3 regions of the Cupriavidus sp. F041 genome follow, and region 1 is predicted to be linked to each of the others. Evidence: riboswitches for the same ligand, from Rfam matches in the RefSeq annotation. Region 1 holds a riboswitch; each other region holds the start of a gene.

Region 1 (7,864 bases):
GGGGGGTGGGTGGGGCGTCCTTCTTCGCCATCACGCTGATGGTGCCGTCGTTTTCGAGGATGGCGAAATGCACATCGCTCACGCGCTCGCAGCCGGCATGGCGCAGCGCCTTGTGCAGGTCGTCGCGCGTGATGAAGGCGCGCTTCATCACGTCGGGAAACACTTTGCCTTCGTGGATCAGTATCTCGGGGCGCCCTTCGACCACATCCTCGAAGCGCCGGCTGCGCCAGCTCAGCCAGGCCAGCCCGAGATTGGCCGCGATCAGCGTCACGGCCAGGATCAGGCCGGCGGTGACCGAGTTGTCTCCCGCGTTCATGGCGTTCTGCACCGCGTTGGACAGGACCAGCAGCAGCACCAGGTCAAACGGCGTGAGCTGGCCGATCTGGCGCTTGCCGGAAAGCCGCAGCAACACCAGCAGGCTGCCGTAGACGATCAGTCCGCGCAGGACGAATTCCCACCATGGGGCGCTGAGATTCCACATGCGTGCTCCGTTTGCCGGGCACGGCCGGGTGGCCGCGCATCCACACCGAGCATAGCGCGCCGGCGAAGTGCCGGGGTTGCCGCGACGGCCGCAACCCCGGCATCCACCAGCTTACTCCTCAGCGTACTCGCTCATCGGCACGCACGCGCAGAACAGGTTGCGGTCGCCGTACACGTTGTCGGCACGGCCGACCGGCGGCCAGTACTTCTGCGTGCGCAGCGCGGCCACCGGGTAGGCGGCTTCCTGGCGCGTGTACTTGTGCTCCCAGGCATCGGCGGTGATCACGGCGGCAGTGTGCGGCGCGTTCTTCAGCGGGTTGTCCTCGCGGTCGAAGCTGCCGTCCTCCACACGGCCGATCTCGGCGCGGATGGCGATCATGGCGTCGATAAAGCGGTCCAGCTCGTGCAGGGCCTCGCTTTCGGTCGGCTCGATCATCAGCGTGCCCGGTACGGGGAAGCTCATGGTCGGGGCGTGGAAGCCGTAGTCCATCAGGCGCTTGGCCACGTCCTCGTTGGAGATGCCGGTGCTCTTCTGCAGCGGGCGCAGGTCCAGGATGCACTCGTGCGCCACCAGGCCGTGCTGGCCGGTGTAGAGCACGGGGAAGTGCGGGGACAGGCGGCGGGCCACGTAGTTGGCGGCCAGGATGGCGTTCTCGGTGGCGGCGGTCAGGCCGGCCGAGCCCATCATGGCGATGTACATCCACGAGATCGGCAGGATGCTGGCCGAGCCGAACGGCGCGGCGGAAACACCGCCGATGCCCTGGTCGTCGCGGCGATAGCCCACGCTGTCCTGGTTGGGCAGGAAGTCCGCCAGGTGCGCGCCGACCGCCACCGGGCCAACGCCCGGGCCGCCGCCGCCGTGGGGGATGCAGAAGGTCTTGTGCAGGTTCAGGTGGGATACGTCGCCGCCGAACTGGCCCGGCGCGGCGGTGCCGACCATGGCGTTCATATTGGCACCGTCCACATAGACCTGGCCGCCGTGCTTGTGCACGATGTCGCAGATCTGCTGCACGCCCTGCTCGAACACGCCATGCGTGGACGGGTAGGTAATCATGATGGCGGCGAGGTTCTTGCTGTGCTGCTCGGCCTTCTTCGCCAGGTCTTCCAGGTCGACGTTGCCGTTCTCGTCACAGGCCACCACCACCACCTTCATGCCGGCCATCTGCGCCGAGGCCGGGTTGGTGCCGTGGGCGGAGGAGGGGATCAGGCAGATGTCGCGATGGCTTTCGCCACGGCTGGCGTGATAGGCGTGGATGATCAGCAGGCCGGCGTATTCCCCTTGCGAGCCGGCATTGGGCTGCAGGCTCACCGCGGCGTAGCCGGTCGCGGCGCACAGCATGGCTTCGAGCTGGTCGATCATCTCGCGGTAGCCGACCGTCTGGTCCAGCGGCGCGAACGGGTGCACCTTGCTGAACTCGGGCCACGTCACCGGGATCATCTCGCTGGTGGCGTTGAGCTTCATGGTGCACGAGCCCAGCGGGATCATGGTGCGGTCCAGCGCCAAGTCCTTGTCGGCCAGCATGCGCAGGTAGCGCAGCATCTCGTGCTCGGCGTGATGCGTGTTGAACACCGGATGGGTCAGGTAGGCGCTCTGGCGCGCCAGGCCGGCCGGATAGGCGTCCTGCGCGGCGGCTTCCAGCGCGTCGAAATCGGGCACCGGCTTGCCGTGGGCGAAGATTTCCAGCAGGGTGACGACGTCTTCACGCGAGGTGGTTTCGTCCAGCGAGATGCCGATGCGGGTGGCGCCGGCGTGGCGCAGGTTGATGCCGCGGGCGGTTGCCGATGCGTGCAGTGCTTCCGTGTTGAAGCCGGTTTCCAGGGTCAGCGTGTCGAAATAGGCGGCGTTGGTGCGCACATAGCCGAGCTGCTCCAGGCCGCCGGCCAGCGTGGCGGTCAGGCGGTGCACGCGCTGCGCGATGCGCTTGAGGCCTTGCGGGCCGTGGTACACGGCGTACATCGAGGCCATCACGGCCAGCAGGACCTGCGCCGTGCAGATGTTCGAGGTGGCCTTCTCGCGGCGGATATGCTGCTCGCGCGTCTGCAGGGCCAGGCGATAGGCCTTGTTGCCTTGCGCGTCGATGGTCACGCCCACCAGGCGGCCGGGCATGGAGCGCTTGAAGGCATCCTTGACCGCCATATAGCCGGCGTGCGGGCCGCCAAAACCCAGCGGCACGCCAAAGCGCTGCGAGTTGCCCACCGCCACGTCGGCGCCCCATTCGCCGGGCGCGGCGATCAGGGTCAGCGCCAGCAGGTCGGCGGCAGCCACCACCAGGCCGCCGGCGGCGTGCACGGCATCGGCGATGGCGCGGTAGTCGGCGACATCGCCATTGACGCCGGGATACTGCAACAGCACGCCGAAGGCATGGGCGCCGGCGGCTTCCGAAGCGGGGCCTACCTTGACCTCGATGCCCAGCGGCAGGGCGCGGGTGCGTACCACTTCCAGCGTTTGCGGCAGCACGTCGTCGGCCACGTAGAAGGTATTGGAAGCGTGCTTGTTGACGCGCTGCAGCAGCGTCATGGCCTCGGCGGCCGCGGTGCCTTCGTCCAGCATGGACGCATTGGCGATATCCAGGCCGGTCAGGTCGGTCACCATCTGCTGGAAGTTCAGCATGGCTTCCAGGCGGCCTTGCGAGATCTCGGGCTGGTAGGGCGTGTAGGCGGTGTACCAGGCCGGGTTCTCGAAGATATTGCGCAGGATCACGCCCGGCGTCAGGGTGTTGTAGTAACCCTGGCCGATAAAGCTCTTGAGTACCTTGTTCTTGTTCGCCAGCCCGCGCAGCCTGGCCAGCGCCGCTTCCTCGGTCAGCGGCTCGGTGAACTCGCCCAGCGGCATGCCGTCGCGGCGGCGGATGGCGGCGGGGATGACGGCGTCGATCAGCGCGGCGCGGCTGTCATAGCCGAGCACCTTGAGCATGTGCTGTTGCTCGGCGGCATCGGGGCCGATATGGCGGGAGGCGAAGGCGTCGCGCGCCTCCAGTTCGGCCAGCGTGGGCCGGGCAACTTGGGCGGCAGTCATGGGCAGGGGGGCGTTCATGGCAAGGATCTCGTGGGAGCGGTGCGGCGGGTGGTCGGCCCGGCCGCGTCGCGGACAGTCTTTGTCCGTCATTCCCGTGGCGCGGGAATGACGATCTGGCATCAGGCGCCGACGTTGGCCTTGTAGGCGTCGGCCGACATCAGGCCGTTCACGTCATCGCTGTTGGCCGGCTTGAGCTTGAACAGCCAGGCGTCGAAGGCGTCGGCATTGACGCTCTCGGGCGAGGCGGCGGCGGCATCGTTGACGGCGATCACTTCGCCGGCCACCGGGGCGTAGATGTCGGACGCGGCCTTGACCGATTCCACCACGGCCAGCGCGTCGCCGGCACCGACCGACTTGCCCACTTCCGGCAGTTCCAGGAAGACGATGTCGCCCAGCGCGTCCTGCGCGTGGTCGGTGATGCCGATGGTCAGCGTGCCGTCGGCTTCGACGCGCACCCATTCATGGGACTCGGTGTATTTCAGGTCGGCGGGGAAATTCATGGGATTGCTCCAGATTCAATTTGTTATTCAGCGCCAGCCGGGCGGAGCTTCCGATACACGATGATCGATGGGTAACCGCCGGCGGGCGCGCTGTGACCGGGTGCGAGCGTTCAACTCACGAGTGCCTTGCCATTGCGCACAAACGGCAGTTTAACCACAGTCGCGGCGAGTTTGCGGTCGCGGATCTCGACCTGAACCTCGGCGCCGATGGCAACGTCGCGCGGCAGGCGGGCAAAAGCGATGGATTGGGACAGCGAGGGGCTGAAGGTGCCGCTGGTGATCTCGCCGTCGCCGGCGGGGGTGATCACCTTCTGGTGGGCGCGCAGCACGCCGCCTTTTTCGCGCAGGATCAGCCCGACGAACTGCTGGGTCTGGCCGCCGGCGACCAGCGCCGCCTTGCCGGTGAAATCGCGTTCGCTTTGCAGGTCCACGGTCCAGGCCAGGCCCGCGTTGAGCGGCGAGGTGTGGATATCCATGTCCTGGCCGTACAGGTTCATGCCCGCTTCCAGGCGAAGCGTGTCGCGCGCGCCCAGGCCGGCCGGGCGCACGCCGGCGGCGATCAGCTTTTCCCACAGGCCGGCCACGTTCTCGGCCGGCACCACCAGTTCGAAACCGTCTTCGCCGGTATAGCCGGTGCGCGCCACCATGACTTCGCCGAGCGCCGGATCCTGCACCACCACGGCGTTGAACGGCTTCAGGGATTCGCTGGGCTGCGTCGAGGGAAAGGCGCTCCACACCTTGGCGCGGGCGTTCGGGCCCTGCACGGCGACGATGGCCAGCGGGGCCACGCCGTCGGGCGCGTTGTCGTGGCGGCGCGGCGTGATGCTCACGCCGCTATTGGTGGCGGCGTTGCGTGCGGCGATCCATTCGATATCGTTGTTGGCGGTGCCGGCGTTCACAACCAGGCGGAAGTGGTCCTCGGCGAAGAAGTAGACAATCAGGTCGTCGATGACGCCGCCCTTTTCGTCGAGCATGCAGGAGTACAGCGCCTTGCCCGGCGTTTGCAACTTGTCCACATTGTTGGCTAGCAGGCCGCGCAGGAAGGCACGCACATGCTCGCCATTGAGATCGACCACGCACATGTGGGAGACGTCGAACATGCCGGCGTCCGTGCGCACGGCGTGGTGTTCCTCGATCTGGGAGCCGTAGTTGACCGGCATGTCCCAGCCGCCGAAGTCGACCATGCGGGCGCCGAGGGCGCGGTGGATAGCGTTGAGGGGCGTGGCCTGGAGCGTCATGGAATCCTCGGGGGAAGGCTAATCTCGGTTCGAAAACGAAAAAAGGGCCATCCGCCGCAGGATTCGGCGCGCAATAGCGCTGCCAGATCCGCTGCGGCGGATGACCCCTCTGTCCTCGATACCTGAGAGATTACAAGGCGGCCCCGTTAAACCAGGACCCAGGCCTTGCGCGCCCCTTCGGTGGGCACGCTCACCATTCATCAAGCAAATGGCGGGTGCCGCTCTCCAGAGTACGGCTTGCATCGTGTGCATGTTGCAAGCCGATCCGACCAGTCCATGGTGCCTGAGAGTTTTCGGGTGATACCCCTTCGGCGGCGCAAGCTTCGCGCGCTCTCCCGGTCGGATGCGCGCAATTTACGGGAGCGTCCTGGCTTTGTCAACGCATCCGGCTGGGGCCGCCATCCTGCTGCGGCGCACTACCGCCTGTGATGATTGTCGGTCGTGACGTTACCGATCACACCGCCTACGGCGGCGCCGCCCAGGGTGCCTAGTGCGTCACCGCCAGTCAGCACGGCACCGCCTACTGCACCGACGCCAGCACCGATCGCCGTATTGCGCTGCTTTGGCGTCATATCGGCGCAACCCGCCATGCTGGCTACCGCGATACCGATCAGGACCGCCTTGCTTAAGGAATGCAGGGTGTTCATGATTCCCTCCAACGTATCGTGAAGTGCATCCCGCACGGGGCATACTCGTGCCGGACATAAAAATTAGACGGGCCAGGAGGTTCGCGGCTCCCGGGCTTACGAAGTGTTACCGGCTCCGTGATGGCCACTTCCTACTTGGGGCGGGGCCAATGCCGCGTGTTAACATCCAGCCTCCGCCCAGCAATCGCGCATGCCGCGTTGCGCATCCGTCACCCCCGCCTCGCATGACCCACGGACTCAATCCTGCCCAATCCGAAGCCGTCCGCTATCTCGACGGCCCCTGCCTCGTCCTGGCCGGCGCCGGTTCGGGCAAGACCCGGGTGATCACGCAGAAGATCGCCCACCTGATCGAGGACAAGGGCTTCCAGCCCAAGCACATCGCCGCGGTGACCTTTACCAACAAGGCCGCCAAGGAGATGCAGGAGCGTATTGCCAAGCTGATGGAAGGCAAGACCACGCGCGAGGGCAAGCGGATTCCGATCAAGCAGATCACCGTCAGCACCTTCCACTCGCTGGGCGTGCAGATCCTGCGCGCCGAGGCCGAACACGTAGGCCTGAAGCCGCGCTTCTCCATCATGGATTCGGACGATTGCTTCGGCATGGTGCAGGAGCAGCTCGCCAGCACCGACAAGAAGCTGATCCGCAACGTGCAGAGCACCATCTCGCTGTGGAAGAACGGCATGGTCGATCCCGAGACCGCCATCGCCCAGGCCGAGAATCCCGACGATCATCAGGCGGCGCTGATCTACCGCAACTACGTGGCCACGCTGCACGCCTACCAGGCGGTGGATTTCGACGACCTGATCCGCCTGCCGGCCGAGCTGTTCGCGCGCAACGAAGAGGTGCGCATGCGCTGGCAGAACCGGCTGCGCTACTTCCTGGTGGACGAGTACCAGGACACCAACGCCTGCCAGTACCAGTTGCTCAAGCAGCTCGCCGGCGGCTCGCACCTGCGCGCGCCGGCCTTCACCGCGGTGGGCGACGACGACCAGGCCATCTATGGCTGGCGCGGCGCCACGCTGGACAACCTGAAGCTGCTGCAGACCGATTTCCCCGACCTGAAGGTGGTCAAGCTGGAGCAGAATTACCGCTCCACCGTGCGCATCCTGGAAGCGGCCAACTCGGTCATCTCCAACAATCCCAAGCTGTTCGACAAGAAGCTGTGGAGCGAGCACGGCATGGGCGACCCCATCGCCATCAACCCGATGAACGATGAGGAGCACGAGGCGGAATCCGTGGTGTTCCGCCTGTCGGCGCACAAGTTCGAGCGGCGCGCGCAGTTCCGCGACTACGCCATCCTGTACCGCGGCAACCACCAGGCACGCCTGTTCGAGCAGATCCTGCGCCGCGAGCGCATTCCCTATGTGCTGTCGGGCGGGCAGAGCTTTTTCGACAAGGCCGAGATCAAGGATATCTGCGCCTACCTGCGCCTGATCGCCAACCCGGATGACGATCCCGCCTTCATCCGCGCGATCACCACGCCCAAACGTGGCGTGGGCAACACCACGCTGGAAGTACTGGGCACCTTCGCCGGCCAGGCCAAGGTCTCGCTGTTCGAGGCGGCCATGATGGGCGGCATCGAGGGCAAGCTGCAGCCGCGCCAGCTGGAGCCGCTGCGCGTGTTCTGCGAGGCGATGGTGCGGCTGGCCGGGCGCGCGGCCAGCGACCCCGCTACCGAAGTGCTGGACGACCTGATGGAAGGCATCCACTACGAAGCCTACCTCTACGACACGTTCGACGAACGCCAGGCGCAATCGCGCTGGACCAACACGCTGGAATTCCTCGACTGGCTCAAGCGCAAAGGCACCAAGCCCGAGGCCACGGGTGAGGGCGAAGCCACCGGCTTCGACACCGCCGACGGCTTTGGCGATGAAGGCAAGAACCTGCTGGAGCTGACGCAGACGGTGGCGCTGATGAGCATGCTTGAAGGCCGCGAGGAAGATCCCGACGCCGTGCGCCTGTCCACGCTGCACGCCTCCAAGG
Region 2 (7,864 bases), on a different contig from region 1:
CGCCGCGGCAAATCCGCCACATCCCACGATGGTTTCGAAGATTCTCAGTAGCTTGAGGTCCACATCCCGGAGTTTCACGCTTCGGCCTTTACTTCGGATTTATCCGAAATGAAGTTCTTAACATTCTGATTGTACCGGACCATTCCGTTGTCCAGAATGGACTCGTCCCTACCGCATCAACGAAGAAAGGATTGGTGAACACAATGTCTGAAAATCAATATGAGAAGGGCCGGCTCGACCTCCCGTTCGTCGGCATCTGCACGTTCGGCAAATCGCCGCTCTGCCTCGACTGGGACGCCATCGACGCCGACGTGGCCGTCATCGGCGCGCCGTTCGACTGCGGCACCCAGTGGCGTGCCGGCGCGCGCTTTGGGCCGCGCTCGATCCGCGAGGCATCCACGCTGTTCTCTTTTGGCCACAGCGGCGCCTATGACTTCGAGGACGATGTCGTGTATATGCCGGCCAACGAGGTCAGGATGGTCGACATTGGCGACGCCGATATGGTGCACACCAATACCGAGAAGTGCCATGCCAACATCGAATACGGGGTGCGCAAGATCCTGAAGGCCGGCGCGCTGCCCGTGGTGCTGGGCGGCGATCATTCGATCAATATCCCGTGCATCGCGGCCTTCGAAGGCCAGGAGCCGTTCCACGTGGTCCATATCGACGCCCATCTGGACTTTGTCGACGAGCGGCATGGCGTGCGTCACGGTCACGGCAACCCCTTGCGCCGCGCCGCGGAGAAGAGCGTGGTCAGCGGCATGACCCAGATCGGCATCCGCAATGTGTCCTCTACCGCACGCGAGGGATATGCCCAGGCGCGCGAGATGGGGTCGGACATCATCTCGGTGCGCCAGCTTCGCAAGCTCGGTATCCAGGGTGTGCTGGACCGCATCCCGAAGGGCGTACGCTATTACCTGACTATCGACATCGACGGGTTCGACGTCTCCATCGCGCCGGGCACGGGTACCCCGAGCCATGGCGGGCTGACTTACTACGAGGGTCTTGAATTGTTCGCTGGCCTGGCCGAGCAGGGCGACGTGGTGGGTATTGACCTGGTAGAAGTCGCTCCCGACTACGACCATACGGGATCCACCGCCATCCTCGCCGCGCAGCTTTTGCTTAACACGATCGGCCGGGTGATGCATCAGCGCAAGGTCAAGCGCGCCGCTGCGCGCTGAGCGCGAAACGGGCCGCGCCATCATCAAGCATGCCGTCGTCGTTACATGGCCACGCAGCGCGCTGTTCACCGGCGTCGCGCGAAATGGCAAAAATGGGGAGCCGCAATGTTTCGTCAATCTCGTTTCTGGACTGGCCTGGCCGCCGGCGTGCTGGCGTGCCAGTTGCCGTCCTTCGTCATGGCTGCGGAGCAGCAGGTCGTCAAGGTCGGCCTGACCGGCCCACTGTCCGGCCCGCAAGCCGCAATTGGCAAGGACAATGAAAACGGCCTGCGCATGGCCATCGATCAACTGAATGCACAAGGCGTTGTCGTCAACGGCAAAGCCGTGCGCTTTAGCCTGGTCTCCGAGGACGACGCGGCAGATCCGCGCACCGGCATGTCGGTTGCCCAGCGCCTGGTGGACGGGGAAGTGAAGGTGGTGTTCGGGCCGTTCAATTCGGGCGTCGCCATCCCGATCTCCCGCTTGCTGGACCAGGCCGGGATAGTGATGGCGACGGTGGCTTCGAACCCCGCAATCACCCAGTCCGGGTACACCTATATCTTCCGGATCTCGGCCAATGACAGCCAGCTTGGCAAGCGCATGGGCGAGTTTGCTTCAGCCAAACTGCGCGCCAGGCGTTTCGCGGTCATCGACGACCGGACAGCCTATGGCCAGGGCGTGGCGGACGAGTTCGTCAAGGCGGCCAGGGCGGAAGGCATCGAGATCGTTGCGCGCGAATTCACCTCGGACAAGGCCGTGGACTTCGTCCCGATCCTGACCCGGATACGCGGCATGAAGGTGGACGGCATCTTCTATGGTGGCTACTACTCGCAGGCCGGACCGCTGCGCAGCCAGATGAAACGGCTCGCCATGACCAACGCCTATCTGCTCGGTGGCGATGCGATGTGCAATATCGAACTGGCCAGGCTGGGGGGCGATGCCGTGGACGAGCATGTGTACTGCCCGCAGGGTGGCCCCGTGCTCGAGAACACCGGCCCGGGGCGTCAATTCAAGACCGACTACAGGAAGCGCTACAACACAGATCCGCTCACCTACAGCGCCTCCCTCTATGACGGCCTCAGGCTGGTAGCCCAGGCGATGAAGGCAGCCAACTCGGTCGAGCCGGCGCAATACCGTGCCGCGCTGGCGGGCATCGATATGCAGGGAGTGGCCGGCCGATATCGCTTCGACCCCAGCCGTGACCTGCGGGATTCGCCGATCACCATCTACACCTACCGCAACGGCGCCCAGGTGCCACTGCCGCAGGACAGGTAGCGCCAGTTGGCTAGCCTGCCTCGTTGGCAGGCACGACATAGCCGCCTCGGGATTCTTTTTTTGTCGAAGGATCGGCGATCCGCCGTACCGCTGCGCCTTCTTGCCCTGCATAAGGAGTTCAACACCCCTGTATTACTCACAGAGCAGACCCACAAAACACACCACAAGACACATCACAAGACTGGTTTCCCCGTTGCACGCGGCAAAGGCCCATGCCCGGACAGACGTAGCGCGACCAGGACAAAAAAATTCGGAGACAGCGTATGAGCAACACAAAATCCTTGCGCGGCATGGAGCCGTTACCAAGCGGCAGGCACCGCCCGGGACACCCAGCGAGCCAGGCCCGCAGCGGCCCTGTGGATGCCGACACCAGGCAGGTACTGCGCCGCGCTACCGCGGCGGGCTTTATCGGCACCTTCATCGAATGGTTCGACTACGCCGCCTACGGCTTTCTTGCAACGGTCATCGCGGTAGTGTTCTTTCCCAAGAGCGACCCGACCACCAGCCTGATGGCTACCTATGCCGTATTCGCGCTGTCCTTCGTCGTGCGTCCGATCGGAGGGGTGATCTGGGGGCATTTCGGCGACAAGTTCGGCCGGCGCAATACGCTGTCGCTGTCGATCATGATCATGTCCTGCTCTACCTTCCTGATCGCCTTCCTGCCGACTTATGGGCAGGTGGGCCTGTGGGCGCCGGTACTGCTGCTTGTCATCCGGCTCGTCCAGGGTTTCTCGGCTTCTGGCGAATACGCCGGCGCCTCGGCGTTTCTTGCCGAATATGCCCCAAACCGCAAGCGCGGGCTCTACACCAGTGTCATTCCCGCCGCTGAAGCCGCCGGCCTGCTCTTCGCATCGCTGTTCGTCGCCGGGCTGCATACGGTGCTGACCTCCGGGCAGTTGCTCGAATGGGGCTGGCGCGTGCCGTTCCTGCTGGCCGCCCCCTTTGGGCTGGTTGGCCGTTACATCCGTCTTCAACTAGAGGACACGCCGAAGTTCGTCGCGATGGAGCAAGCCAATCACGCACCGCAGGCGCCGCTGCGCGAGCTGCTCACCTCGCATCGCCGCACCATGCTGGTCGGCTTCGGCGTGACCTGCCTTAACGCCGTCGGCTTTTACCTGTTGCTCAGCTATATGCCTGTGTACCTGTCAAAGGAACTCGGCATGAGCGACTCGGTTTCCTTCCTGGTGTCTACCGTATCGCTGGCCAGCTATGTGCTGATGATTTTCGTGATGGGCTTGCTTTCCGACCGGTTCGGGCGGAAGACGATGCTGGTTTCCGCCTGTATCCTGTTTGCGCTCTTCACGGTGCCGCTGTTCCATTCATTGTCGAGCGCCGGCATTGTCGGCATCTTGCTGATCCAGGTGGCGCTGGGCGCCTTTCTCACCATCAACGACGGCACGCTGCCGTGCTTCCTGTCGGAGAGTTTCCCGACCCGTGTGCGATATAGCGGATTTGCACTCTGTTTTAACAGCGCGAACGCCCTGTTCGGCGGCACCGCCCCCCTGGTTGCGACCTGGCTGATCAGCGCCACGGGCAATAAGCTCGCGCCAGCCTGGTACCTGGTCGGGGCCGCGGTGGTGTCGCTGATTGCCATCCTGGCCAGCCGCACGCCCTCGGGCGGTGCGTTACCGGACTGAGCAAGCAAGCCAAGGGATCGCAGCTTGAAGCATAAGCGGAGATCCCGGGCAGCGCGGACGCAAGCCGGCTGCAAGACGACGCAGGAGAGACCGGCGGTGGCTGCGTGCCATCACCGGCGCCGACGGAGCAACCACCCCGGAAACTCTCAGGCAAAAGGACTGTGGCGTCGATTTAAAAATCTGGAGAGTGGCGTTCCAAGGAATGCCCACCGAAGGGGACGGCACCGGTCACCGGCCGATGCCAAAGCTCTCAGGTACCGGGACAGATGGGGTAGGAAGCCGAGGATTCGGCCATCGCTTTGCCTGACAGAGGACCCTGCCATGTCTCAGATCATTGTCATCGGCGCCGGCATTACCGGCGTCACCACCGCCTACACACTGTCGAAACTCGGTTACGAGGTGACCGTCGCCGACCGCCATCTCTATCCCGCCATGGAGACGTCGTTCGCCAACGGCGGCCAGCTCTCCGCCTGCAACGCGGAAGTCTGGAACAGCGCGGGAACGATTCTCAAAGGCCTGAAGTGGATGCTGAAACGCAACGCGCCGCTGCTGGTGAACCCGAAGCCGTCGTGGCACAAATACTCGTGGATGGGCGAGTTTGCATCGAACATCGCGCATTATCGGGAGAACACCATCGAAACGGCGAAGCTGGCCATTGCCGCCCGCCAGCATCTCTTTGCCATGGCCGAGCAGGAGAATATCCAGTTCGACCTGGAGCGCCGCGGCATCCTGCACTTCTATCACGACAAGGCCGCTTTCGAGGCCGCGGGCAGGACGAACGCGCTACTCGTGGCAGGCGGACTGGAACGCTTTGCAGTGTCACCGCAGGAGATCAGGGCAATCGAGCCAACGTTGCAAGGCGATTACTTCGGCGGATTCTTCACGCCATCCGATTCGACCGGAGATATCCATAAGTTCACGCGCGGCCTGGCGCTCGCTTGCGAGCGGCGCGGCGTGCGCTTCCTGCAAGGCACGGACGTGCGAACTATCGACTTATCCGCCAGCGGCGTGCGTATCGGCCTGCAGGCGGTGGACGGCGCGGCGTCGCCATCGGCAAACGCGAGCGCAGCGTTCGATATCGCCGGCGATGCGCTGGTGGTTTGTGCCGGCGTGGGCAGCCGGCATATTGCCGGCATGCTGGGTGACAGGATCAATGTCTATCCGGTCAAGGGCTACTCCATCACGGTGCATCTGGACGATGCCGACAGCGTGGCGAACGCACCGTGGGTCAGCCTGCTCGACGAAAGCGCAAAGATCGTGACGAGCCGGCTCGGCAAGGACAGGTTCCGCGTGGCAGGCACCGCGGAATTCAATGGCCAAAATCGCGACATCCGAGCCGATCGCATCGAGCCTCTCGTGTCATGGACGCGGCGCAATTTCCGCATCGATACCTCCCGCGTAGTGCCGTGGGCGGGACTTCGCCCGATGATGCCGGACATGATGCCGCGCGTGGCAAAGGGGCGGGCGCCACGGGTGTTCTACAACACGGGCCACGGCCATCTTGGATGGACGTTGTCTGCTGCAACGGCGGCGGCGATCGGCACGACCATCTTCGAGAGCTATCCCGTTGGGTAGGAGGCCGGTACTGCAAGACAAGTGACGCGCGCGTTCGTAGGCCCTCTGAATATCGCGCAGACCTGGCGCGCGGGATCGGGAACGCCCTGAGTAGGGTCGCGCCAAGGCAGGTATCCCGCCCTGGCGCCGCCGCCTGTTCCCCGGATCCGTGAGTGAGCTACATGCTCCTACCAGTCGCCATAGGTCGATACGATGCCACGCGGCAGCGCGTCGCGTTCCGCACCAAGGTGGGCGCCGCTCGCGTCGCCCGAGGCATCCTTGCCGACGGCGGTATGCACCACCACCAGGTTCAATGCGGGATCTACGAAGATGGCCTGCCCGTAGACACCCAAGAGGGCAAACCGGCGGTGACTGCCGGGCAGGATCCAGGTTTGCAGGCCATAACCGTAGTAGGTGCTGCCGTGGTACCGCATGTTCCCTGGCCGAAATGCTTCGGGTTGCCGTGCCGCATCCGTCATCGCGAGCAGGTGGTCGCGTGATACCACGGCGGTGCCCCTCACCAGGCCATCCGTCGCCATCATCAGGCCCAGGCGAGCGTAGTCGTGCAGCGTGGCATTGAAGGCGCCTTGCGCGAATTCCTCCTGGTCGACCGGGTTCACCAGCCAGGTCGCCAGCGCTTGGGCCCCTATCGGCTTCCATAGCTTCTCATCGACGTAGTCGCAGAGCGTGCGGTTCGTGGCACCGCGCACCACCAGCCCCAGGATTTGGGTCTGGGCCCCGGCATAGTTGAAGCGCTGCCCTTCGGGTTCGCTGCGTGCCGTGATCAGTCGAGCGGCCTGGGCAACACCGACCCGGCGCACGGCTTCGTTGAACCTGGCCCGATCGTCCTGCCCCGAGTAGTCCTCGATATACCGGGCGCCTGAGGACATGCGCATCAGATTCACGATCCGGGTCTGTCCGTACAGCGTGTCCTTGAGTTGGGGTACGTAGGTCTCGGCGGTGTCATCAAGGGAGCGGATGAAGCCTTCTTCCTGCGCCTTGACGATGGCCAGCGCGGTAATCGTCTTGGCCATCGAGTTGGAGAGCATCCGCATGTCAGCGCTGCGCATGTAGTTGTAGCGTTCCGCGACAATCTCGCCGTCCTTCACGACCAGAAGTCCGGTTGCACGCTGTCGCTGCATTTAGTCATCCAGGGGTCAGCTGGCGGCCATGAAAGCGGTAATTGAACGGCGTCTCGATGGCAGCCTTCTTCAGCACCAGCGGATCGTCTGCCGGGGCGAGCGCACAGGACGGATTGAAGCTGTCCATAGCGCTGAACGAACCGACGAGATAGGGTTCCGTGTAGGCTTGCTTCAGGCTGCGAGCCGCTGGATAACCCTCGGCTCTGCCCAGGGATTCTTCATCGGGGGCGGCAGCGTTTGCGCTGGCGGCGAGCAAGGCAATCAGAGGAAAGAAGAGCCGGCGAGCGAGTGTCATCATTGCAAGATGTCATTGCGATGGCTGCATATTCTCATATGCGATGAATACAATGGTCCGGCGGCGGTGAGAGGGCTGCTCACCGCCTCCCCCCGATCCACCGCACAATCTCCGCGAACACCGGCATATCCGGCGGCGCCGACAAGTCCAGCGCCAGGCAGCGCCGGTAGTAAGGACTCAGGTCCAGCCCCACCCCGAGCCCCAGTACTTCCACATCCCGCAGCGTCTCATGCCGCGCCACCACTTCCTTCAGGTGGTTGTCCAGGTAATAGGCATCGTTGGCCTGCCCCGTGGCCGTGTCCATCGGGCTGCCGTCGGATATCACGATCAGTATCCGCCGGGACTCCGCCCGGGCGAGCAGCCGCGCGCAGGCCCAGTCGACGGCCTCGCCGTCCACGCCTTCGCGGAACAGATCCGCCTTGAGCAGCGCGGCGATATCGGTGCGTGCGCGCCGCCAGTTTGTGGCGGCATCCTTGAACACCATATGGCAGGTTTCGTTCAGCCGGCCGGGATGCGCGGGCCGGCCTCGGGCCAGCCAGTCGAGCCGGGCGCGGCCGCCGTTCCACGCCCCGGTGGTGAAGCCCAGCACCTCGCTGGCCACGCCGGCCTGGTCGAGCGCGCGCGCGAGAATGTCGACCATCATCGCGACCCGTTCGATGTGCGCTTTCATCGAGCCCGAGCAATCGATCAGGAAGCTCACCGCGCAGTCCGCCTGCAGCTTGTGCCGCTCCTGCCGGAACAGCCGGCGCTCGGCCGGCGAACTGACCAGTTGCGCGAGCCGGCGGCCGTCGATGCGGCCTT
Region 3 (7,864 bases), on a different contig from region 1:
GACAGCTTCCAGATTGCGCTTTGTGACGGTCGTATCGTTGGCTGTGCTGCAGCGGAGCGTCGTGGACACTCACTCAGCAGTCAGAAATATATGCGACAAAAATTGAACTTCCATGATCTGTTGAAATCCGACGTTAATGAAACGAGATGGACGAACCTTGGCGCATAACACCCTTGAGGAAATGCGCGTACTGGCGGTGCAGCGGATGAGGGAGGGTGAGCATCCCGAGGACGTGGCCAAGTCCTTTGGCATGCATCGTTCCTGGGCCTTCCGATGTCGCGCTATGACCATGGGCCGCGGCAAGGGCTTGCAGGCTTTGCGCTCAACCAAAGGTAGTGGCAGGCCACGCAAACTCACGAACAGCCAAGAAGCCCAGGTGTTTCGCTGGATCAATGGCAAGAATCCGACGCAATACGGTTTTGACTTTGGTTTGTGGACGCGCCAGATTGTTCAGTTGTTGGTGGAAGAAAAATTCGGAGTGGATCTGTCCTTGGCTAGCATCGGTGCGCTTCTGGCGCGCAGGGGACTGACGCCGCAAAAGCCACTGCAACGCGCCTATCAACGCGATCCAATGGCCGTTGAGACATGGCGCAAGGAGACCTTTCCTGCCATCGCGAAGGCGGCAAAGGCACAGAAGGCTGACATTTTCTTCTGGGACGAGTCTGGCTTTCGTGCCGACACCGTGCATGGCAAGACATGGGGTGCGCGTGGCAAGACCCCGGTGATCGATCGGCCGGGGCAGCGCCAGAGCATCAGTGCCGCGTCGGCGGTCAACTCCAAGGGGGCCTTCTGGTTCGCCACCTACAAAGGCGGTCTGACGGGAGAGCTGTTCGTCGAACTCCTCAAAAAGTTGATGCGCGGGCGAAAAAACAGCGTGCACATGGTGGTCGATGGACTGCCCGCGCACAAGAAGGCATGCGTGAAGCGCTACGTTCAATCGACAAAGGGCAAGCTCGCATTGCACTTCTTGCCTGGCTACTCGCCCGACCTTAATCCAGACGAGTTGGTGTGGAGTCATACCAAGCGCACAGGTGTGGCACGCAGGCCTCTTCGTAAAGGTGAGGACCTGCAACAAAAGGTTAACGAACAGCTTCAAACCGTGGCGGAAAACCCGACGCTTGTACGCTCATTCTTCCGCCATCCTTCTGTCGCATATATTTCTGACTGCTGAGCAATTATCATCCGGTCCGTGGCAGTGGAGTCCGGCTATCGAGATAGGGGCGTCGCGAGCCGCCTCGTAGAAAAGCTTCTCGTGCGCGCCCGCGGCACTGAAGTCCGACATGCTTTTCTCTTGTCTGCATCGGCTCCCGCCTATTTCGCGCGCTGGGGTTTCTGCCACATCCCGTTCGATAAGGCTCCGCCTGAAGTCCAAGCCTCACGGGAGTTCCGCAATGCTGCACAAAGCTCAGCGCTATGCATGTACTGCGAGCTCAAGTAGGCATGCAACGCGCGCCTGACGCGTGAAGGACCTTGCCTCGCTCAATGGCCCCGTAGGCGCTTGCTGCCAGAAGAAAATTCAGTGCACGTTCGCGCACAAAAAAAACCACGTCGCCGGAAACTGGTGACACGGTGGCCGCAGGACTATATCGCGAGTCCATGCAGAATTAAAAATTCTTAATCTGAGAATTAAATAGATTTTTCCGGCTTATCTCTTGGCCATTGTGACCCTCACCACCCATGGCATGGTAGGTGGTCGGCAAGTCGCCATGACACAGCGCTAAGGTTAACCCGCGCCCCACTGATATCCGTCTTTTTCGGCACTCACCTGACTCCAAATTGTCATCTAGGTCCAGTTAAATACGCGAGCGGTTATTTGCAACGTCATCGGCGAGTTCATCGCCGCTAGTGGCCAGCAAGACTCTGGCATGTTTGCCAAAACAAAAAAGAACGCCCGTTCGCGAGATACCGCCAAGCGAAACGAGGCATAGAAAAATTTGAAGGTCAATATGCATCAAGCTCTCGCTTCTCCCGTGGTCACGAACGACGCGTCGCTAGCCGGCGCTCGCAGTGGGAGAAGGACTCGCTGGACTGTCTCGGCCGGCATCAAGGCCCTGCGCCACGAAGCGGCAAGCCTGCGCGCAACTGCTCAGGCAAGGATGACCCTTGCCGGCACTTGTGTTGGGCTCTGCGACCCTAGCGACTTGCTGCAGCGGGCCGCGATTCTCGACAGGGGCGCTGACGTTCTGGCGCTGACCGACTGGACCTGAGTCAGTTCGCTTTCTTTATCGTCGCCCGGGCAGTAAGCGATGGTGGTAAGGCGACTCCGTCGCGTCCAGTTGGGAAAGGGAATTGATGCCAAGCATTGCCATGTCCCGCGAGACTTCCGCCTTCAGCAACTCAATGGCGTGGGTGACGCCGGCCTCACCGGCAATGGCGGCTGCGTATGCGAATGGCCGGCCGACGAATACGAACTTGGCACCGAGGGCAATGGCCTTCAGAATATCCGTTCCGCGGCGGATGCCAGTTAGTGCGAACGGCGGTCGGAAAGGAACGCTTTCGCTCTGGGATGTTGCGGCGACGAGAAGAATGCTGACGGAGCCGCCTCTTCGAGAATGGCACCCCGGTCCATGAACCAGACGCGGTCTGCGACTTCTCGGGCGAAGTTCATCTCGTGGGTGACACAGACCATTGTCATGCCGTCCTTAGCCAAGCCTTTCATGACGTTCAGCACCTCTCCCGCCATCTCCGGGTCCGGCGCACTCGTAGGCTCATCAAACAGCATGACGGGTGGGTCCATCGCCAACGCGCGTGCGATGGCGACCCGCTGTTGCTGCCCACTGGAGAGCTGCTGAGGATACGCTTCAGCCTTGTGGCCAAGACCGACGCGTTCGAGCAGCGCGAGCGCCTTTTGCTTCGGCTCACTCTTGCTCTTCGACGCGACCTTTGTCGGTGCGAGACAGATGTTCTCGCTCACGGACAAATGCGGGAAGAGATTGAACTGCTGAAAAACAAAGCCAACGTGGCTGCGGAATTTATTGATGTTCAGTGATGGCGCGTGAATATCTTGCCCATCGAGTGTGATACTGCCCTTCTGGATTTCTTCCAGGCGATTCAGCTTTCGCAAAGCTCAAGCAATTCCTGGCCTTTTCTTGTCGCGCAATGAAGCCGAAAGGTCCACGTCGGGTTGGAGCGTGACCTGCGGATACGCTCCTTTTAGTTTCCTTACGAGGCTGGGGAACCATGTCAGTGCGATTAGCTCCGTGAGTCCGATATGACGCACTCGCGCAACTTGCCGGGCGGATGCCCGGATTTCCTCCAGCGGTACGGCGCGCGGCTACTTCAAACGTTTAAGAATCGGCGACTCCAGAAGGAGATGCTACAAAACGCTGCTACATCGGCGGGCGGGCCCGACGCCCGCTACCTATACTGCCCTTGCAGTCTCCCCGCCACGCGTGCTATGGTGCGGCTTCCAGGAGAACGAGGCGCCCCCCGTCATATCAGGTTGGGCGTTTCTACCGAAGGCGTACCCCTGAAACGCTCAGGTGCAGAAGACTGGAAACCGATAAAACTGGAGAGCGCCGGACCGGACCACCAAGCGTGGCGCGGCATGCGGCCGCCGAAGGGGCAAGCCGGCACCCGTGGTGGGTGCGGCGAATCTCTCAGGCAAAAGGACAGTGGGGGCAGACAGGCCAGATGGCCTGTCTGCCCCTTTTTGCTGTCCGGAGCCTGAAGAATGAAAGTCATCGTGATGGGAGCCGGCGTGATCGGCGTCGCTTCTGCGTGGTACCTGGCCAAGGCCGGGCATGAGGTGGTGGTGCTGGAGCGCAATGCGGGCGCCGCCCGGGAAACCAGTTTTGGCAACGGCGGCCAGATCTCGGTCAGCCATGCCGAGCCATGGGCCAACCCGGCCGCGCCGCTGAAGATGCTGCGCTGGCTGGGCCGGGAGGATGCGCCCCTGCTGTTCCGCCTGCGCGCCGACCCGGCGCAATGGTCATGGGGCCTGAAGTTCCTGCGCGAGTGCACGGCTAAGCGCTCCACCCACAATATGATCCAGTTGCTGAACCTGGGCACGTACAGCCGCGCCAGCCTGCAGGCCCTGCGCGAGGAAACCGGCATCGAGTATGACCACCTGACGCGCGGCATCCTGCATTTCTACACCAGCCAGAAGGAGTTCGACGCGGCCATCGAGCCGGCGCGCATCATGCGCGAACTGGGCTGCGAGCGCCGCGTGATCGGGCCCGACGAAGTCGTACGCCTGGAACCGGCGCTGGCCAATATCGCGCCGCGCCTGGCTGGCGCCACCTATACCAGCGAGGACGAATCCGGCGACGTGCACCGCTTCACCACCGAGCTGGCGGCCAAGTGCGAGGCGCTTGGCGTGCGCTTCCGCTACGGCGTACGGGTGCAGCGCCTGCATGCCGATGGCGGCAGGATGCGCGGCGTGGAGATCGCCGATGAAACCGGCGGCTACCAGATCGAAAGCGCCGATGCCTATGTGCTTGCGCTGGGCAGCTTCAGCCCGATGCTGGCGCGCCCGCTGGGGGTGAAGCTGGATATCTATCCCGCCAAGGGCTACTCGGTGACGCTGCCGGTGCTCGACCCCGCGCGCGCGCCCAGCGTGAGCCTGACCGACGACGAGTACAAGCTGGTGTTCTCGCGCTTTGGCGACCGCCTGCGCGTGGCGGGCACCGCCGAACTCAATGGCTATGCGATGGACCTGAACCCGGTGCGCTGCGATGCCATCGTCAAACGCACGCTGGACGTGTTCCCGGGCATGAGCCGTCCTGAACTCGCTCGCTTCTGGACTGGCCTGCGCCCCGCCACGCCGGGCAACGTGCCGTATATCGGTGCCAGCGGGATCGACGGCCTCTACCTCAACACCGGCCACGGCACGCTGGGCTGGACGCACGGCTGCGGCTCGGGCCGCGCCATTGCCGACATCATCAGCGGTTATGTGCCGGAAGTGGACTTTGCCTTCAGCGGCGAGCTGCCGGTGCACAAGGGCCCACGGGCGCTTTCCGTGGCGGCAAGTCCGGCCGGCGTAACGGCCCACTGAGCGCGAACTGCGGCGCTCGTTACTGCGCCCTGCGCCCGGCCACCTGCGCCGGGCGCTTTGCCGTTACCATGTGCGTCCACGACCCCGCAGGCTCCCCATGAAGCTTAACCAGTTGCGTGCCCTGGCCGCCATCGCTGACACCGGCAGCATCCAGGAAGCCTCGCGCATCCTTCACCTGACGCAGCCCGCGCTGAGCAAGGCCATCAAGGAACTGGAGAGCAGCGTCGGCGCCACCTTGTTCGTGCGTTCGAGCAGGGGCGTGCGCCTCACCCCCCATGGCCAGCGGATGGTCACGCATGCCCGGCTGATCAGCGAGAACGTGCGGCGCGCGCGCGAGGACCTGGAAGACATGATGGGCAGCGTGGTCAGCGAGATCACGGTTGGCGTGACGCCGGTCACGGCGGTGATGCGGCCGATGGCGGCCTGCCTGAGCACCTTCCGGCGCGAGTTTCCCAACGCCCGCCTGCGCGTGCAGGAGATGCGACCGACGCAGTTGCTGGAGCACCTGCGCGAGGGCACCATGGACTTTGCGGTGACATCCCAATTGCTGCCGGCAGACCGCGGACTGGATTGCACCCAGGCCTGCCGCCTGCCGACCATCATTGCCGCGCGGCGCGGGCATCCGCTGCGCGCGGCCCGCTCGGTGCGCTTGCTGCAGCAGGCCGACTGGCTGGTGCTGGACCCGCTCTCCGACACCAGTTCGCCCTTTCATCAATTGTTCGCGGGCAATGGCCTGGCGCCCCCCGCGCGGGTGATCGAGTGCACCTCCATGGGACTGGCACTGGAACTGTGCTGGAAGGCGGATACCCTGATCCTGCTTTCCAGCGAATCGCGCGGCAGCAAGTTCGTCACGGACAATATGGACTTCATCGAGGTGGAAGAGCCGGTGCCCGAGCGCACCATCTCCCTGGTCACGCGCGACCGGCACGTGCTGACCTGGGCCGCGGCTCGCCTGCACGATGCCATGCTGGAAGCGCTTTCCGGTGACTCCCCGGCGCTGGGCGGCGCGGCCGCCCCCTGAACTGGCCTGCGCCTGCGCCGTTGCATGGACGCGCGTAAGCTGCCCCCCCGCCGGCTTGCGCGGCACCCCTCCCCCCTTTGAGCATCGCCCGCCATTCCCGATGGCTGGCGCCCATGCCCGCCTATTCCCGCCTATTCCAGATTCTCATACCCATGAAAAAAAGCGAAGTGCTTATCCGGCGCCTCGCTCTTACCATGCCAGCACACCACTAGAGACGGCGCCGCGCCGCAACCGTCCCGAGCCAATCCCACCCGAGGAGGAAAGCATGACACACGCGCCTACCGCGCTATCCAGCCCCGCCGGCACGGCATCCGCCGCCGCCCCCACCGCGGCCCGCCCGCATTCGCACTGCGCCATCGTCGCCGCCGCGATCGGCAACGGGCTGGAGATCTACGACTTCACCGTCTACAGCTTCTTCGCCGCCACCATCGGGAAGTTGTTCTTTCCGTCGAGCAGCCCGCTGGCTTCGCTGTTGCTGTCCTTTGCCACGTTTGGCGCCGGCTTCGTGATGCGTCCGCTCGGCGCGGTGCTGATCGGTAGCCTGGCCGACCGGCGCGGGCGCAAGACCGCGCTCACGCTCACCATTGCGCTGATGACCGCGGGCACGGCGCTGATCGCGTTCACGCCGACCCACGCCAGCATCGGCGTGACAGCGACCGTGCTGGTCGTGCTCGGCCGCTTGCTGCAAGGCTTGTCGGCGGGCGGCGAGGTCGGCGCGGCATCCGCGTTGCTGCTGGAGTCGGCAAGCAAGCGCAACCGCTGCTTCCTGGTTAGCTGGCAGGCCGCCACCCAAGGCGGCGCCGCGCTGCTGGGCGCGCTGACAGGTGCTGCGGTATCGGCCCTGCTCAGCCCGGAAGCCATGCATGACTGGGGCTGGCGCCTGCCGTTCCTGCTAGGTCTGCTGATCGCGCCCGTGGGCATGTATATCCGCCGCAATCTGCAGGAAACGCATGAGGGCGGGCAACACGGCGGCATCGGCGCGGTGTTCCGCGAGCATGGCCGCACGCTGCTGCTGGGCATGCTGCTGATGACCGGCTCTACTTCGTCGATGTACATCATGGTGTTCTACATGCCCACCTACCTGGTGAACACGCTGCACATGCCGCCCGTCACCGCGTTCCTGGCGGCCTGCATGGCCGGCCTCGCCATGCTGGTGGTAGCGCCCTTGTCCGGCCTGCTGGCCGACCGGCTGCCGCGCCGCAAGCCCCTGCTGTTTGCCGGCGGGCTGGCATCGCTGGCGCTGGTGTACCCCAACTTCATGCTGCTCTCGTCGGGGCCGGGCCTGCCGCTCACCATGGCGCTGATCGGCGGCGCCGTGGCGCTGATGTCGGTCAGCAGCGGCGCCGGCGCCGCGCTGATGATGGAGGCGCTGCCGCGCCACCATCGCGCCACCGGCATGTCGGTGATGTACAGCCTTGGCGTGACCGTGTTCGGCGGCTTCGCCCCGCTGATCGTCACCTGGCTGATCGCCGCCACCGGCAGCAACATGGCGCCGGCCTGGTACCTGTTTGCCTCTGCCTGCATCAGCCTGAGCGCGCTGGCCATGTTCCCCAGCCACCCGGGCCGCGACTGACGCGCGCCAGGATCGTCTTCCCCTCTTTCCCTATTCCACAGCACATCCAGGATCGTACTGTCATGACCCAGACCCCAGGCAATGTCCCGTCCGCCCTGAACGAATCCGCGGCGCGCTTCGCCGAACTGCGGCACCGCATCCACGCGCATCCCGAGCTTGGCGCCGACGTGCCGCGCACCGCCGGGATGGCCGCCACCCTGCTGCGCGAGTGGGGCTACGACGTGCACACCGTCGGCGGCCATGGGCTGGTGGCGCAATTGAAGGTGGGCAACGG

Evidence for each region. A riboswitch is a leader RNA that binds a small molecule or an ion and turns the genes downstream of it on or off. The one in region 1 is predicted to bind glycine.
Region 2: it holds a riboswitch for glycine, as region 1 does, so the genes downstream of both, ACZY0R_RS10725 (D-amino acid dehydrogenase) here and gcvT (glycine cleavage system aminomethyltransferase GcvT) in region 1, are expected to answer to the same signal.
Region 3: it holds a riboswitch for glycine, as region 1 does, so the genes downstream of both, ACZY0R_RS15985 (D-amino acid dehydrogenase) here and gcvT (glycine cleavage system aminomethyltransferase GcvT) in region 1, are expected to answer to the same signal.

Annotation. Positions count from the first base shown of each region.
Region 1 is NZ_JBVASY010000002.1:4,096,294-4,104,157, reverse strand. Features, by position in the region: gene ACZY0R_RS36290 (DUF421 domain-containing protein) at 1-481, opposite strand, end outside; gene gcvP (aminomethyl-transferring glycine dehydrogenase) at 593-3,514, opposite strand; gene gcvH (glycine cleavage system protein GcvH) at 3,616-3,996, opposite strand; gene gcvT (glycine cleavage system aminomethyltransferase GcvT) at 4,107-5,234, opposite strand; glycine riboswitch at 5,334-5,473, opposite strand; glycine riboswitch at 5,495-5,582, opposite strand; gene ACZY0R_RS36270 (YMGG-like glycine zipper-containing protein) at 5,651-5,881, opposite strand; gene ACZY0R_RS36265 (UvrD-helicase domain-containing protein) at 6,106-7,864, shown strand, end outside.
Region 2 is NZ_JBVASY010000001.1:2,341,387-2,349,250, reverse strand. Features, by position in the region: gene ACZY0R_RS10745 (LysR family transcriptional regulator) at 1-78, opposite strand, end outside; gene speB (agmatinase) at 204-1,181, shown strand; gene ACZY0R_RS10735 (branched-chain amino acid ABC transporter substrate-binding protein) at 1,287-2,435, shown strand; gene ACZY0R_RS10730 (MFS transporter) at 2,699-4,072, shown strand; glycine riboswitch at 4,144-4,244, shown strand; gene ACZY0R_RS10725 (D-amino acid dehydrogenase) at 4,394-5,647, shown strand; gene ACZY0R_RS10720 (serine hydrolase domain-containing protein) at 5,815-6,768, opposite strand; gene ACZY0R_RS10715 (hypothetical protein) at 6,773-7,066, opposite strand; gene ACZY0R_RS10710 (cobaltochelatase CobT-related protein) at 7,143-7,864, opposite strand, start outside.
Region 3 is NZ_JBVASY010000001.1:3,470,842-3,478,705, reverse strand. Features, by position in the region: gene ACZY0R_RS16010 (GNAT family protein) at 1-168, shown strand, start outside; gene ACZY0R_RS16005 (IS630 family transposase) at 137-1,171, shown strand; gene ACZY0R_RS16000 (GNAT family N-acetyltransferase) at 1,190-1,438, shown strand; partial or broken gene ACZY0R_RS15995 (alpha-hydroxy-acid oxidizing protein) at 2,223-2,465, opposite strand; gene ACZY0R_RS15990 (amino acid ABC transporter ATP-binding protein) at 2,465-3,064, opposite strand; glycine riboswitch at 3,499-3,625, shown strand; gene ACZY0R_RS15985 (D-amino acid dehydrogenase) at 3,674-4,996, shown strand; gene ACZY0R_RS15980 (LysR substrate-binding domain-containing protein) at 5,094-6,017, shown strand; gene ACZY0R_RS15975 (MFS transporter) at 6,283-7,590, shown strand; gene ACZY0R_RS15970 (M20 aminoacylase family protein) at 7,653-7,864, shown strand, end outside.